Regions from separate parts of the Otoolea muris genome, predicted to be linked through region 2. Evidence: a T-box and tRNA genes for the amino acid it is inferred to sense, from the RefSeq annotation. Region 2 holds a T-box; the other holds one or more tRNA genes.

Region 1 (7,129 bases), on a different contig from region 2:
CTTTACCGGGTGGGACACGCTGGCAGAGCCGGCGGCTGTCGCGGACGCTCCGACACCTGCCTCGTTGGAGAACAGGCCCCTCTTAATACCCAGCATGATAACAGAACCCGAAAAACCGCCAAAGATGGCTTTAAAATCAAATGCGCCTGCAAAGATGCTTCCAAACACGGCCGGAATGCGGTTTAAATGCATCACAATGATCAGCAGGGCAGCCGCGATGTAGAGAACGCCCATCACCGGAACCAGGAAACCGGTCACCTTTGCAATCTGCTTTCCGCCTCCGCTGATGCAGATGCCGAATATCAGCGCAATGATGCCGCCGATGATCCACGGAGTGATACCCGGGGTAAAGAAGCTGTATACCTTAAAGGAATCGACGATATTGAACGATGCCACGAGGTTAAAGCCAATCATATAGGTGAGAATCATGAACACAGCGTATACAACGCCCAGCTTTCTGTTGTGAAGCACGCTTTCAATGTAGTAGGACGGGCCGCCGTAACAGCTTCCGTCTTCGGCGCGGCGCTTGTAAATCTGGGCCAGCGTGCCTTCGAGGAAGGCCGTCGCGCAGCCTAAGAGCGCAGTCATCCACATCCAGAATACCGCGCCTGATCCGCCGATACAGATCGCCGTTGAAATACCCGCGATATTTCCGGTGCCGACGCGCGACGCGGTGGAGACCATCAGGGCCTGGAACGAGGAAATCGAGTCCTTTCCGTCCTCCGCCGGCTCCAGCACAATACGGAGCGATTCCGCCAGATACTTTAACTGCACGCCCTTTGTCCGGATCGTAAAATAAATACCTCCGCCGAGCAGCAGAACAATCAGGATATAGCCGTACAGATAATTGCTGAGCTGTCCTATCAGTTTTCCATATAAATCCATCATACTAAACATTCCCCTTATTTTTATTTTCTGTTGTCAAATAAATGCAGATGCCATTTTTCAGACAAATATTCCAGAATATACCGTCCTGCCACGCTGTTCCCCTTATCGTCAAGGGCAGGGCCGTAGATTCCGATTCCCATTTCCCTGTCAATCACGGACAGGATGCCTCCGCCGACGCCGCTCTTAGACGGGATACCGACACGCACTGCAAATTGCCCTGAACCGTCGTACATCCCGCAGGTCAGCATAATCGTTTTTACCACCCGGACGGTCTGCTCCTGTAAAAGCCGTTCCCCTGTCGCCGGATGGATCCCGTCATTGGCCAGAACCAGCCCCAGGCCGGCCAGGCTCTCTGCCGTCACGCTCAGAGAACACATTTTAACATAAAAATGCAGGCATTTTTCCACATCCTTTTCTATGTACCCCTTGCTTTCCAGCAAATATGCAATCGCGCGGTTCCTGGAAATGTTCGACATCTCCGACCGGTATACATTTTCATCCAGAACAATGTCCGGATCCAGGCATAACGACCGGCTGGTCCGCATCATCTCCTCAAATGAAATCCGCCGCGCCAGATAGCTCGCAATCACAATGGCCCCTGCATTAATCATCGGGTTATACGGCACGCTGTGCGCATATTCCAGCTTTACCATGGAATTAAACGCATCGCCGGAGGGCTCCATGCCCACATTCTGAAACACCATATCAAACCCGCACAGCTCCAGAGCCACAGCCAGGCTGATCACCTTGGAAATACTCTGAATACTGAAACGCGTTTTTGTATCTCCCACCGAGAGCCTCTCTCCGGATCTGGAAAATACGCTTACGCCTACCCGGCTGCCGTCCGCCTTTCCCAGCTCCGGGATATACGTTGCAACCTTTCCCTCGCAGGTCTTGTCACTCGCCGCTGCGACCGCCTGCTCTACTATCTGTAGTTCCATTGCTTAACCTCCCCACATTTTAAAACAGTCTGACAGCCATTTAAGACAGCCTCCGTCTCAAATCATAGATAAATTCCTTTGTAATATCAGTAATCTGAGCCCCGGCAGGCATGACATAACCAAATTCCAGCATAAACCCGCTGTTTTGAATCGGTATCGATGTCGCCTGATAGGACGCCTCCTGCAATGCGAAATCATGGATGCCGATGCTGTAGCAGTCGCTCACTGAGATCATATACATCAGCGTCGCCCGGCTGGTCAGGTAGATAATCTTTGACCGCATCTTTTCCACGTCCGGGCTGCAGTTCCCCAACAGCTCATAAATATAATCATCGCATTGGCCCAGATACCACAAAAAACCATACTCCGCCAGGGTGTGCAGATTTACCGGGCGGTTCTGCAAAATCAACGGATGCTTGTTGGAAATCACAATATGCGGCTCCACATTGGCCAGAAAGTGATACTCCAGCCCCTTTTCCTCAAGCTGCTCCGTCATCTCCTTCCTCTTACGGCTGTCAAAATGAAACACGCCCACATTCACACGCCCGGAAACCACATCTTCTATCGCCTCATCGGAATTTCCCTCATACAGGCGGTGCGAATAGGACGGCCTGTCCTTATGGCGCATCACTACCTCGCTGAAGCTTTCCATGATATGCGAAAAGCGCGTCATTGACACAGCCAGCGGATCTTTCACCTCCCCCTCTTTCTCCTCGCGGAACCAAAGGCCGTCCAGCTCCTTGAGCACACGCTCCGAACGCCTCAGAAACTCCAATCCTTCAGAAGTCAAAATGACCCCCGAACGGCTCCGGTTAAAAAGCCGCACCCCCAGATTTTCCTCCAAATCGTGGATAATCTTCCCCAGATACGGCTGAGAAATAAACAGCGCCTGGGCCGCTTTATTAATCGAGCCCAGCTTCGCCACCTTCGTAAAATATTCCAGATGCCGGATGTTGACATCGCCTTTCATGATACCCCCCCCCCTCGATTTTTCCTCACCTTTTTAACGATATCCTTTTCCATCAGCAAAACATCTGAAATTATTGTAGCACCTTTGCCGAAAAAACACTATCAACTTGATAGTGCAATTACAACTATCGGATATATACAAAAAGCTATAATAACGTGTGCCTTTTGCGTTTTTTTTGTGGGTTTTGACAAGAAGAGGCGTTGGCGATTGGTTTGATATACTATTTCTGTTTTAAATCGGGCAGGAAAGAATGCCTCCTTCCTGTCTGATTCAAAGCGCTCACAAAAGCTCTGCTTTGGCGGCGTGTTCCTTTGCATGGGCTGCGCAAAAAAATGTGGAACCTTCTCTTAAAGTTCCACATTTTCATATACAGCTAAATTCCTGTTTTGTATGCTATCAGATTGACATCCTACAAAATGTGTAATATCATAAACATACAAAGGAGAGACATGATGATAAACGATAAACTACGCGAAATACGGGAGCAAACCGGTTTGAACAAAAAAAGGTTTGCCGAATTTATAGGGATTCAATATACAACATATAATAATTATGAAGTCGGAGTCAGGGAACCGAATTCTGATTTTATAAAAATGATTTGCAGATAATTTAACGTTTCCGCTGATTTTATTTATGGCCTTCAAGAAGATAAGGAAACTCTTTATTCATATAAATTAAAACCTTCAGAATATGAACATATAAAAAAATATCGTAACCTGGACCAATACGGCAGAGAAACCGTCGATCTCATAATAGAGAGGGAAACCGAACGGGTAAAAAAAGCAACAAAAAAACCTGAAGAGCCCCGGGAAATCCCCGGCAGTTAAACTGTAACAGAGCGATAGTTTAAGCGCCTTTGAGCCGGATTTATTTTTAACAAGATTTTTGTTGTTTTATAGAAAACCTGCGTTCCTGCTGAAGAAATTATCCACAACCTATAGAATTATGTTTGAACCAGCGCTTGCTGTTATTGAGAAAATCTAATCATTCTTTGAAAGAGAAAAATGATGGGAAGCCTGAGGGGCCTTATAAAACCAAAACTGAAGGAGGATAAAAAGATGTTAGAGAAAAAAGATCTGGAAATGATAGCTGAAATCGTAAAGGAGACAAACAAGCCTATACACGAAAGACTCGATAAGATGGAGACAAAAGTAACAGAAGTTCAAATGACCTTGGAAAATGAAACCAACAAGGAAATCCATATTATCGCCGAAGGCCACCTTGACCTCTCCCGAAAACTTGATGACGCCCTAAAAGTGGAGGCTGAAAAAGAAATGCTTCTGCTCCGGGTGAACCGTCTGGAAAATGAGGTTCGACGGATTAAACAACGGATTGAAGAAATTGCATAGAACAAAATTTTAAATGACCGCACCATGACAATATATTATGCTTAACCGGGGAACCGTTGGGGTGTTATGTCAGCCGCCGGACGAAAGAAAGGAGGCCAGGCTTGATCTGGCCAACGGTTCTCCTGTTACGTATATTGTGTGCCCGCTTGGATGATTTGTCAAATTAAGATTTCCGGACCTGAAATAACAGGATTAAAAAATCAATGCGCATTTTAGGGGAATAAAAACCATGTGATTTCGTGTGATACATACCCCAAAAAAGCTTTGTATTTGAGGATAAGATATGTTTATATTTTCCCATAACAGACACCAAAAAACCTTGTAACTACAAGGAAAATCCTGTACTTACAAGGTTGCGTCGAAAAAGCGGGTGATGGGAATCGAACCCACGTATCTAGCTTGGAAGGCTAGTGTTCTACCATTGAACTACACCCGCATAATAAATATAAAATTCTAATGCCCAGAACCGGAATCGAACCAGTGACACGAGGATTTTCAGTCCTCTGCTCTACCAACTGAGCTATCTGGGCATCCTGAGAAATCCTTTGATTCCTACCCGCTGCACTGTTCCAGCGACGTTAATCATTTTACTTTATCTTAAAGAAAATGTCAAGTGTTTTTTGAAATTTTATAGATTTTTAAAAATTTCAACCTTTTTTTGAACAATTTTTCACTTTCGGCATATTTACTAATTGGGTAGTGGGTATTTTGTAGAATTTAACTATACAGAATGAAATACAGCAGATGTGCTACCCTTACTATACCAGAGTGCGCCCGCCTTGTAAACTCCCTTTTGCTGGAATGGGCGCAGCTTTAAGGCTGCCACTGCTGCCAGCCTCTCAAAGTCGCTATATCTGATATTAAGCCAGCTTTTCCAGCTCTTCTGTGAAAAGCTCCCCAGCAGAACGGTAGCCATGTATCCTGCGTGGGTAGCCGTTTATCCAGCCCTCTATTTTCTCTATTTCCTCGTCGGTCTTATCGTCAAAGTTTGTACCCTTTGGCACTTTGCGGCGCACCATTTTATTTGTTACCTCATTCGTGCCACGCTCCCAGCTGCTATATGGGTGGCAGTAATACAAATGTGTCCTCTTTTCTCCCTCTTCCAGTATAGAACGCTCTAAGCCGTTCACGTCTGCAAACTCGCTGCCGTTGTCTACCGTAATTGTCTTAAATATCTGCTTAAACATATCCGCACCATATTTGCGCTCTAATCTATCCAGCGCCGCTACTACCGCCTCGTCCGTATGGTCTGGCAGCTTAAATATAATCTCGTCCCGTGTCTTTCTTTCCGTCAGTACCAGCAGCACGTTTTTAGATACTCCCCGCTTGCCTATTACACTATCCATTTCCCAGTGTCCGAACTCTTCCCGCTTGTCTATCTCTTCTGGGCGTTTTTCTATGCTGTCGCCTGCTGCTGCCCGTGCCTGCTGCTTGCGTACTTTCTTATAGCCCCGCTTTTTATTCTTCTTTACTGGTAAATCCTTATTTGTCAGCTTAAGGAAAACGCCCTTATCTATGTAGCTGTAAAGAGTAGCCACGCAGACGGTAGTATTAAATTCTCCCTCTCTACCCTGCGCCTTAAGCTCTCCCAGCACTGCTGCTGGGCTGTAATCCTCGTTTACTATCTTGTCCTCTATGTAATTTGCATATGCAATATCGTTGCCTATTTTAAGCTGTGTGCCTCTTACCTTTAAATTTTCCTCTGCCTTTTCCTGTGCTATGTCTGGGCTGTATCTTATTTCTGTCGTCCAGTCACTATTACGGTGTTCGTACTCTCCCCTTTTCAGCTCATTATATATAGTGCTGCGGTGTACTCCCAGATGCGCTGCTATTTTTGCCTTGCTTAATCCCTCTTTTAGCAGCGCCTCTATCTTTATCCTATCTGCCCTTGTCAGCTGGTGGCTGCCCTTTTTATTTGCCATTGTTTCTGCCTCTCTTTCGTTGTGGTCTATATACGACGAAAAGCCGCAAACTCTTTTACAAGTCTGCGGCTCTTATTTCATAGCTCATTTACAGCATTTCTTACAAGCTGTGTATTTTTTCTTTGCTTGGCTTAGCGGTATGCCCTTTGGGTTTTTCATTCCAGAACAATTAGGCTTACTATGGTACTTTTTACTGCTGCGGTCTATATATACTATCGTTTCGCCCGCTGTACGCTGACTACGTTGCTGTTCTTCTACAATAACGTCAAGCTCTATATTACACCCAAACGTCTGTACCCCCCCCCCCAGAAATTTCCAGTATTTCTGCGGTATAGCGGGCATTAGGATACTTTGCCGCCAAATCCTTTGCCAGTTCTGCCGATAAATACCCCAATATTTTATTTCCCCATTTTACATATGCGGCAGGCTCTCCGTTATATGTGGTTTTCTCTACCTCTATTTCCTCGTCGCCAGTCATACGGCTTAATATATCCTGCCTGCTTTCACCGTCGTCGTTCTGGTATGTCACGCCTACTACTTTCGTGCGTATGGTTTCCGCAATTCTGCTGCCAGTGGCAGGCGCTCCCGTTGCCCTTGGTGTTGCCTGCTGCCTTGCTGCCTCTTTTGCTGGTTTGCGTGCCAGCAGAAAACATACCGCAGCAATCACTATGCAGCCGATACCGCCCGTAATATTTCCAGACGGCAGCGCCACCACTCCACTTACTGCAAATAGCGCAGCCGCCCCATAAAGTACCATTTTCTTTTTACCCATGATAAATAAACCTCACTTTCTAATCTTTAGCCATTTTCTCTGCAATAGCGGTATTTATATATTCGCTTATGCTCTGCCCTGCCGCTTTTGCACGTTGTTTAATGACTTCTTTTTGTCCTTTCGGCATTACCAGCTCAAACCTATCATAATTCTTTTTCTTAAATTCATTCTGATATTTTATCTGGTTAAATTCTTCTTTCTGCATTTTACCTCTTTCTTTCCCTTGCCTTATGATGTATAATCCTTTTAAACAGTTTGGGCGGCTTTGGCAAGTCCACCGCCCTTTC
Region 2 (7,129 bases):
GCGCCGGCGGTTTTCTATGGGTTTCTTACGGATATATCGCCTGCTTCCGGCTGTATAGATGGTAAGCCTTAAATTATAACTCCTTTTTGGGGAAGTGTTCTCATTGCACATTTTCCAAATTTTAGCGAATATTATAACTTTTTATATTGATTAGGCAATTTCATTTCTTTTCCTTATGTGCCGTTATAATCGTATAACTATATACATTGATCGTTATAATACAATTATCCACGTTTACATAGCAATTTTTTCCATTTCTTGAAATAATGGCATTGACAGAACTGATTTTAGTTTTGCACCAATCAACAACATCACTTGTATCTATATCTAAGGACAGATTTCTTTTAATGCGTTCCACGCCTAGCTTTGTCGTATGCAATTTATCCAAATTATTTAGTAATTCATTATCTATATCCATCATACAACTATCCCTTTAAGTTCCGATATCTATATTACATTTTAAAATATATGCCTGCATTTGCAATATAAATTTATACTCCCATTGTCAGGGATACACGATTATATACTCGCAAAATCAGGCGCAGCGAGATTCCGAGAGGCTATTATTCTAAAAGGGAGGAATTATCATGGGCTCGTTTGTTACAATTTTTTCAATCCTGTCATAAACATTCGCCCATCCTTCCCTAAAGGCAGCCAATAACGCAGCCAGAGCCATTATCTATATCTAAAGAAACGCGTAGAAAACCGCCGGTACTTAGCGAGGTCTTTTCGAGCTGTATACGCAGGGCTGTACTGGTACCGCTGCGCTTTTCTCCGAGCGGAAGCGCGGTTTCGTTGGATATAGATAATGGCTCTGGCGGCCCCCTCGCATCTATACTCCAGCCAGGGAGCCACTAAAATACTTTCTTTACGCCCTCAGCTCAATCCCCAGCCCCTGCAGCCCATTCAAAATCTTCTTCATCACCGCACCCACTTCCTTCTCCTCCAGCGTATGATCCTTCGCCCGGAACGTAAGCGAATAAGCAACCGATTTAAATCCCGCCGTGATCTGGCTTCCTTCATATATATCAAACAGCTTATAGCTCTCCAGCAGCGCCCCGCCCCTCTGTTCCAGGACGTCCTCGATCTGCCCGGCCAAAACCTCTTTTTTCACCACCATGCTCAGATCCCTGGTCACCGGCGGATATTTGGCAAGTCCGGCATACTTATAATCAAAGGTCGCAAATTCCAAAACAGCCGGTATATCGATCACGGCGATATACGCGCGCTCCCCGATCTTATAGGCATCCGCCACATCCGGGTGCAGCTCGCCCAGATAGCCTACGGCTTTTTTTCCATAGAGAATCTCCGCCTGGCGGCCCGGGTGGAGAAACGGTTTTCCCGCGTCCGGGTTATAATGCGGCTTTTTCCTCATCCCGGCCCGCTCGAAGAATTCCTCGGCCACGCCCTTCATGGTGTAAAAATCCCCCTCCCCGTACATACCGAGCGTGAACTGGACGCGCTCGTCGGGCAGTTTTGTAAGGGGAAGCTCCTGCGGGAGATATACAGTCGCCATCTCATAAAGCCGCACATCCCGGTTCCGGCGGTTGTAGTTCGTGGACAGGGAAGTCAGCATGCCGTTTAGCGGCAGGGTGCGCATGACGCTGAAATCCTCGCCCAGAGGATTTGAGATGGGGATCGCCCTGCGCAGGATGTCATCCTTTTCCAGAAGCAGACGGTCAAATACCCTGGGGCTCTCAAAGGAATACGTCATGCTCTGGGAGAAGCCGCAGAACTCGGCAATCTCCCTGGCGATCTCTTCGATCCGCATTTTAAAGGAGAGCTTCCCGGTCGTCGCCTCTCCGGAGGGCAGGGTTGTCGGAATCCGGTCATAGCCATAGAAACGGGCGGCTTCCTCCGCCAGATCGGCCATGCGGCAGACATCCTGTCTCCAGCTCGGCACGATGATTTCATTTGCGGCGGCGTCATAGTCCAGATCCACGCGCTTAAAATAGCCGAGCATGGTATCCGCGTCAATCTCAATGCCCAGAAGGCGGTTGATCTTCTCCGGCTCAAAGGGAACGCGTTTTCCCTGGCGCTTTACGGGATAGATGTCGATCATGCCGCCCACAACCTCCCCTGCGCCGAGCTCCTCGATGAGCTGGCAGGCGCGGTTCACGGCCTCTTCCGCCGTGTTGGGATCCAGCCCCTTTTCGTATTTCCCGGAGGCGTCGGTGCGCAGTCCCAGCCGTTTGGCGGAAAGGCGGATATTCGTGCCGTCAAAGCAGGCGCTCTCAAATACCATGGTCTTTACGTCATCCGTAATTTTGGAATTCTCCCCGCCCATGATGCCGGCGATACCGACCTCCTTTTCGCCGTCGTTGATCATCAGGACGCGGCTGTCTAAGCGGCGCTCCTGGCCGTCCAGGGTCTGGAAGGCGTCGCCGTCTTTTGCGCGTTTAACGATAATCTCATGGCCGCTTAAGGTGTCATAGTCAAATGCATGCATAGGCTGGCCGTATTCCTCCATCACATAGTTTGTGATGTCAACGATATTGTTGATGGGACGGATCCCGCTGGCTGCCAGGCGGCGCTGCATCCACGACGGGGACGGGGCAAGCCGGATGTTCTTGACCATTCTCGCGCAGTAGCGCGGGCACAGCGCCGGATCCTCGACGCTTACCTTCAAATAGCTGTGGATATCCTCGCTGTTGCCGGTCTTTGTGACAACCGGCGGGTGAAACGCCTTGCCAAAGGTGGCGGCCGCCTCCCTGGCGATGCCGATCACGCTGTAGCAGTCCACGCGGTTGGATGTGATCTCATACTCAAACACCGTGTCGTGAAGGCCCAGAAGCGCTATGGCATCCTCCCCGGGGCGGGCCGTTTCCGGCAGGATGTAGATGCCCGATTCCGGGGCGTCGGGATACATCTCGCGGCTGCTTCCCAGCTCCTCAATGGAACACATCATGCCGCACGATTCCACGCCTCTGAGCTTCCCTTTCTTAATCTTTACGCCCTCTTCCGGGAGCGGGCCTCCGTCATGCCCTCCGGCGACCCGGCCTCCGTCTAAGACCACCGGGACCATGTCCCCTTCCTTCACATTGGGCGCGCCGGTCACGATCTGAACCGTCTCATTTCCGATGTCCACCTGGCAGACGATCAGCTTATCCGCGTCGGGATGGCGCTCGATGCGCTCGATCCGGCCGGCCACGATGCGTTCCAGATTTTTGTCCAGGCGCTCGCAGCCCTCTACCTTTGTCCCGGTCAGCGTCATCGCATCCGTATATTCCTCGGGCGTGACATCCAAATCAGGGACATATGCTTTGATCCATGATAATGCTGTATTCATAATAAAATAGCTCCTTTTCGCCTTTTTGCACGGTTCTCCAGCCGTCCGGGCCTGTAAACGGCTCCGGGCGCTGTGTTGCCGTATCATTCCATTTCTTTTGCAGCAGCTCTAAAACTGCGTTAAAAACCGTATATCATTCTCGTACAGCAGCCTCATATCGTCGATCTCATATTTCAGCAGGGCGATGCGCTCAAGGCCGACGCCGAAGGCAAAGCCGGAGTAGCTTTCCGGATCAATGCCGCACATTTCCAGGACATGGGGATGCACCATGCCGCAGCCCAGTATCTCGATCCAGCCGGAGCCTTTGCAGAAGCGGCAGCCCTTTCCGCCGCATTTAAAGCAGCTCACATCCATCTCCGCGCTGGGCTCTGTGAAGGGGAAATGATGCGGACGGAATTTTACCCGCGTATCCTCCCCGAACATCTCCCTTGCAAACTCCGCGAGGGTTCCCTTTAAATCGGAAAATGTGATGCATTTGTCAATCACCAGTCCCTCTACCTGGTGGAAAGACGGGGAATGCGTGGCGTCCACCTCGTCGGAGCGGAACACGCGCCCCGGGGCGATCATGCGGATCGGGAGCTTCCCCTGCTCCATGACGCGCGCCTGCACCGGGGAGGTCTGGGTGCGCAGCACAATGTCTTTATTAATGTAAAATGTATCCTGCTCGTCCTTGGCCGGATGGTTGGCCGGAATGTTTAATTTTTCAAAATTATAGAGATCATACTCGATCTCAGGCCCTTCCACCACCTCATAGCCCATGCCCACAAAGATGCGCTCCACCTCTTTTAAGGCAATCGTATTCGGATGGCTGTGCCCCACGCGGCTTTTCTTTGCCGGAAGCGTGACGTCAATCACCTCCCGCTTTAACTGCTCCTGCCTTGCCCGTCTGGCAAGGGCAAGCCTTGTCTCCTCTAAGCGCGCTTCAATCGCCGCTCGCGCGTCGTTTACCATCTGGCCAACCCTGGGCCGATCCTCGGGGGCTACGTTTTTCATGCTCTTTAACACGCTGGTCAGCTCGCCCTTTTTTCCAAGATACGCGACGCGGATCTCATTGAGCTTCTCCAGCGCGTCGGAAGCCTCAATCTGCTTTAACGCTTCTTCTCTGATTCTTTCCAACTGCTCTTTCATGGTTTCTCCTTATTCGGCAAAATATGGTTTGGGGGCGGCATCTTTCCTCTGCACGGGCCTGTGCAATCGGGCAGGGAAGAGCCATCTTCCCCTGCCCGCGCGCGGGGCGCCTGCAGCAAAGCTGCTAAGTTCCTTACGCACCCCTGCGCATAAAAAAATCCCGTCCCCCTGCTTCGCAAGGGACGGGACGTCTGTCTCGTGGTACCACCCTGATTCCTGCCCCGTAAGGACAGGCACTCTTCTTATACGTAACGTGTACGATCCGTCACAGCCTACTGGATACGCAGATCCGTGTTCAGCCATGCAGCTCCGGCGGGAAATTCGCGCTTTACCTGAACTTGAAGAGACTTTCAGCCGGTGATCCCCTCTCTCTGTAAGAAACGTAAAGCCTTACTGACGCCTTCACAGCTTTTTGACAGTTTGTTGAAACTTAAAACTTATTTTAATCACAAATCCATGGTTTGTCAATACCCTGCTGCTGTTTTTGATTCCCGCGGACAATGTTAAGTGAATCTGGCACGAATATACCGCGAAGTGGGGCGTGCAGATGCCAGGAATGAATTTTCAAACACGCTCTAGCGGTTTTTTTCGAGCTTAGTACCGCTGCGCTTTTCTCTGAGCGGGAGCGGGGGTTCCCTATGGATACGATATCTGGCTCTGGCGGCCCTCCCACACACCTTCCCCCAAACACATATCACCCCTTCAGCCGCTCCGCCAAAATCTCATTGACCTTAGCCGGATTCGCCTTCCCCTTCATCCCCTTCATAACCTGCCCGACCAGAAATCCCATGACCTTGGTCTTCCCGGCCCGGTACTCCTCCACGGTCTTCGGGTTCGCCTTAAGGGCCGCCTCCACCGCCTTTTCAAGCGCCTCGTCGTCATTGACCATCAGAAGTCCGTGCTCCTTTACATACGCTTCCGGATCCCGGTCCCCGTCGAAAACAGCCTCCAGTACCTCCCTGGCGGTGTTTAGGTTTATCCTTCCCGCCCCGGTCAGCGTGATGAGCTTTGCCAGATGTCCCGGCGAGAGCACAAGGTCTTCCGGCCCGATCCCGCGCTCCTTCATCAGGCGGCTGACATCCCCGATCAGCCAGTTGGCGGCCTTTTTCGCGTTTTTACAGAGAGCCGTTGTCTTTTCAAACAGCTCCGCCGTCTGCCTGGAGCCGGTGAGAAGGCGGCTGTCGTACTCGGACAATCCGTATTCCTCCTGATAACGCCTCATTTTGTCCGGCGCAAGCTCCGGAATTCGGCCCCTCACAGCCTCCAGCCATGCGTCGTCAATGTAAATCGGCGGCAGATCGGGATCCGGGAAATAGCGGTAATCCTTTGCGTCCTCCTTGGAGCGCATCGCATACGAGTATTCCTTGTTGTCATCCCATCGCCTTGTCTCCTGGATAACCGGCTTTCCCTCTTCCAGACGCTCGATCTGGCGTTTTGTCTCGCCCTCTATAGCGCGGGTAATGGCCTTAAAGGAGTTCAAATTTTTCATCTCTGTCCGCGTGCCGAGGACATCGCTGCCTTTTTCCCGCACGGATAAGTTGACATCCGCGCGCATGGATCCCTCCTGAAGCTTGCAGTCCGATGCGCCCAGATACTGGATCAGCAGGCGCAGCCGCTCTAAATAGGAAATGACCTCGTCGGCGTTTCGCATATCCGGTTCGGATACGATCTCAATCAGGGGAACGCCGCTGCGGTTGTAATCGACCAGGGAACAGTCCTCCCATTCATCATGAATCAGCTTTCCCGCGTCCTCCTCCATGTGGATCTCATGGATACGGATCCGTTTCTCCCCGCCCGCTGTGCCGATGGCAATGAAGCCGTCGCGGCAGATGGGCAGATAGAGCTGCGAGATCTGATAGTTCTGCGGATTGTCCGGGTAAAAATAGTTTTTGCGGTCAAATTTACAGAACTGGTTGATCTGGCAGTTGGCGGCCAGGCCCACGCGCAGCGCCAGCTCTACCACCTGTCTGTTGAGTACAGGGAGGGAACCCGGCATGCCGGTACAAACCGGACAGGTATGCGTATTGGGCGCGCCGCCAAAAACTGTGGAACAACCGCAAAATATTTTTGTGCGGGTGGCCAGCTCTACGTGAACCTCCAGGCCGATGATGGTTTCATATTCCTTTCTCATGTCACATTCCCTCCTTATCCCTGATCGGCAGGCGCCATCTGCCCCGGATCTTTTCATAGGCAGAGGCGGCCCGGAACAGCTTTTTCTCCTGGAAGCAGTCTGCCATGAGCTGCATGCCCACCGGAAGGCCCGCTTCGTCCGTCGCGCACGGAAGGCACAGGCCCGGCAGGCCCGCCAGGTTGGCGGATACGGTATAAATATCGCCCAGGTACATTTTCATGGGATCCTGCAGGCTCTCCCCCAGCGCCGGGGCCGTGGATGGCGCGGCCGGGCCCAGTATGATATCAAACCGCTCAAAGGCCCTGTCAAAGGCTTTTTTAATCAGCGCCTTGGCGCGCAGGGCTTTTAAATAGTAGGCGTCGTAGTAGCCGGAGCTCAGGACAAAGGCGCCGAGCATGATGCGGCGCTTCACCTCCGGTCCAAAGCCCTCGGAACGCGTCTTTTTATACATTTCGTGCAGATCCTCATACTCCCCGGCCCGGTAACCGTATTTAATCCCGTCAAAGCGCGAGAGGTTGGAGCTGGCCTCCGCGGAGGCGATCACATAGTAGGCCGGGATCGCGTACGGAACCATGCCCAGA

The links. A T-box is a leader RNA that pairs with one kind of tRNA and senses whether it is charged. The one in region 2 lies ahead of pheS (phenylalanine--tRNA ligase subunit alpha), so its partner is inferred to be a tRNA-Phe.
Region 1: it encodes a tRNA-Phe, which carries the amino acid that the T-box ahead of pheS (phenylalanine--tRNA ligase subunit alpha) is inferred to sense. The anticodon was not compared.

Annotation. Positions count from the first base shown of each region.
Region 1 covers NZ_CALPCY010000004.1:161,074-168,202, forward strand. Annotated here, with positions in the region: gene NFS31_RS04765 (alanine/glycine:cation symporter family protein) at 1-888, opposite strand, end outside; gene glsA (glutaminase A) at 909-1,829, opposite strand; gene NFS31_RS04775 (LysR family transcriptional regulator) at 1,870-2,799, opposite strand; gene NFS31_RS28205 (helix-turn-helix domain-containing protein) at 3,252-3,407, shown strand; gene NFS31_RS04780 (hypothetical protein) at 3,858-4,148, shown strand; tRNA gene NFS31_RS04785 (tRNA-Gly) at 4,514-4,584, opposite strand; tRNA gene NFS31_RS04790 (tRNA-Phe) at 4,606-4,678, opposite strand; gene NFS31_RS04795 (IS30 family transposase) at 5,009-6,070, opposite strand; gene NFS31_RS04800 (hypothetical protein) at 6,348-6,842, opposite strand; gene NFS31_RS04805 (hypothetical protein) at 6,862-7,047, opposite strand.
Region 2 covers NZ_CALPCY010000033.1:3,934-11,062, reverse strand. Annotated here, with positions in the region: gene NFS31_RS17400 (DUF3781 domain-containing protein) at 161-418, opposite strand; gene pheT (phenylalanine--tRNA ligase subunit beta) at 869-3,289, opposite strand; gene pheS (phenylalanine--tRNA ligase subunit alpha) at 3,398-4,417, opposite strand; T-box leader at 4,593-4,832, opposite strand; gene NFS31_RS28365 (DUF6783 domain-containing protein) at 4,929-5,015, shown strand; gene gatB (Asp-tRNA(Asn)/Glu-tRNA(Gln) amidotransferase subunit GatB) at 5,112-6,548, opposite strand; gene gatA (Asp-tRNA(Asn)/Glu-tRNA(Gln) amidotransferase subunit GatA) at 6,550-7,129, opposite strand, start outside.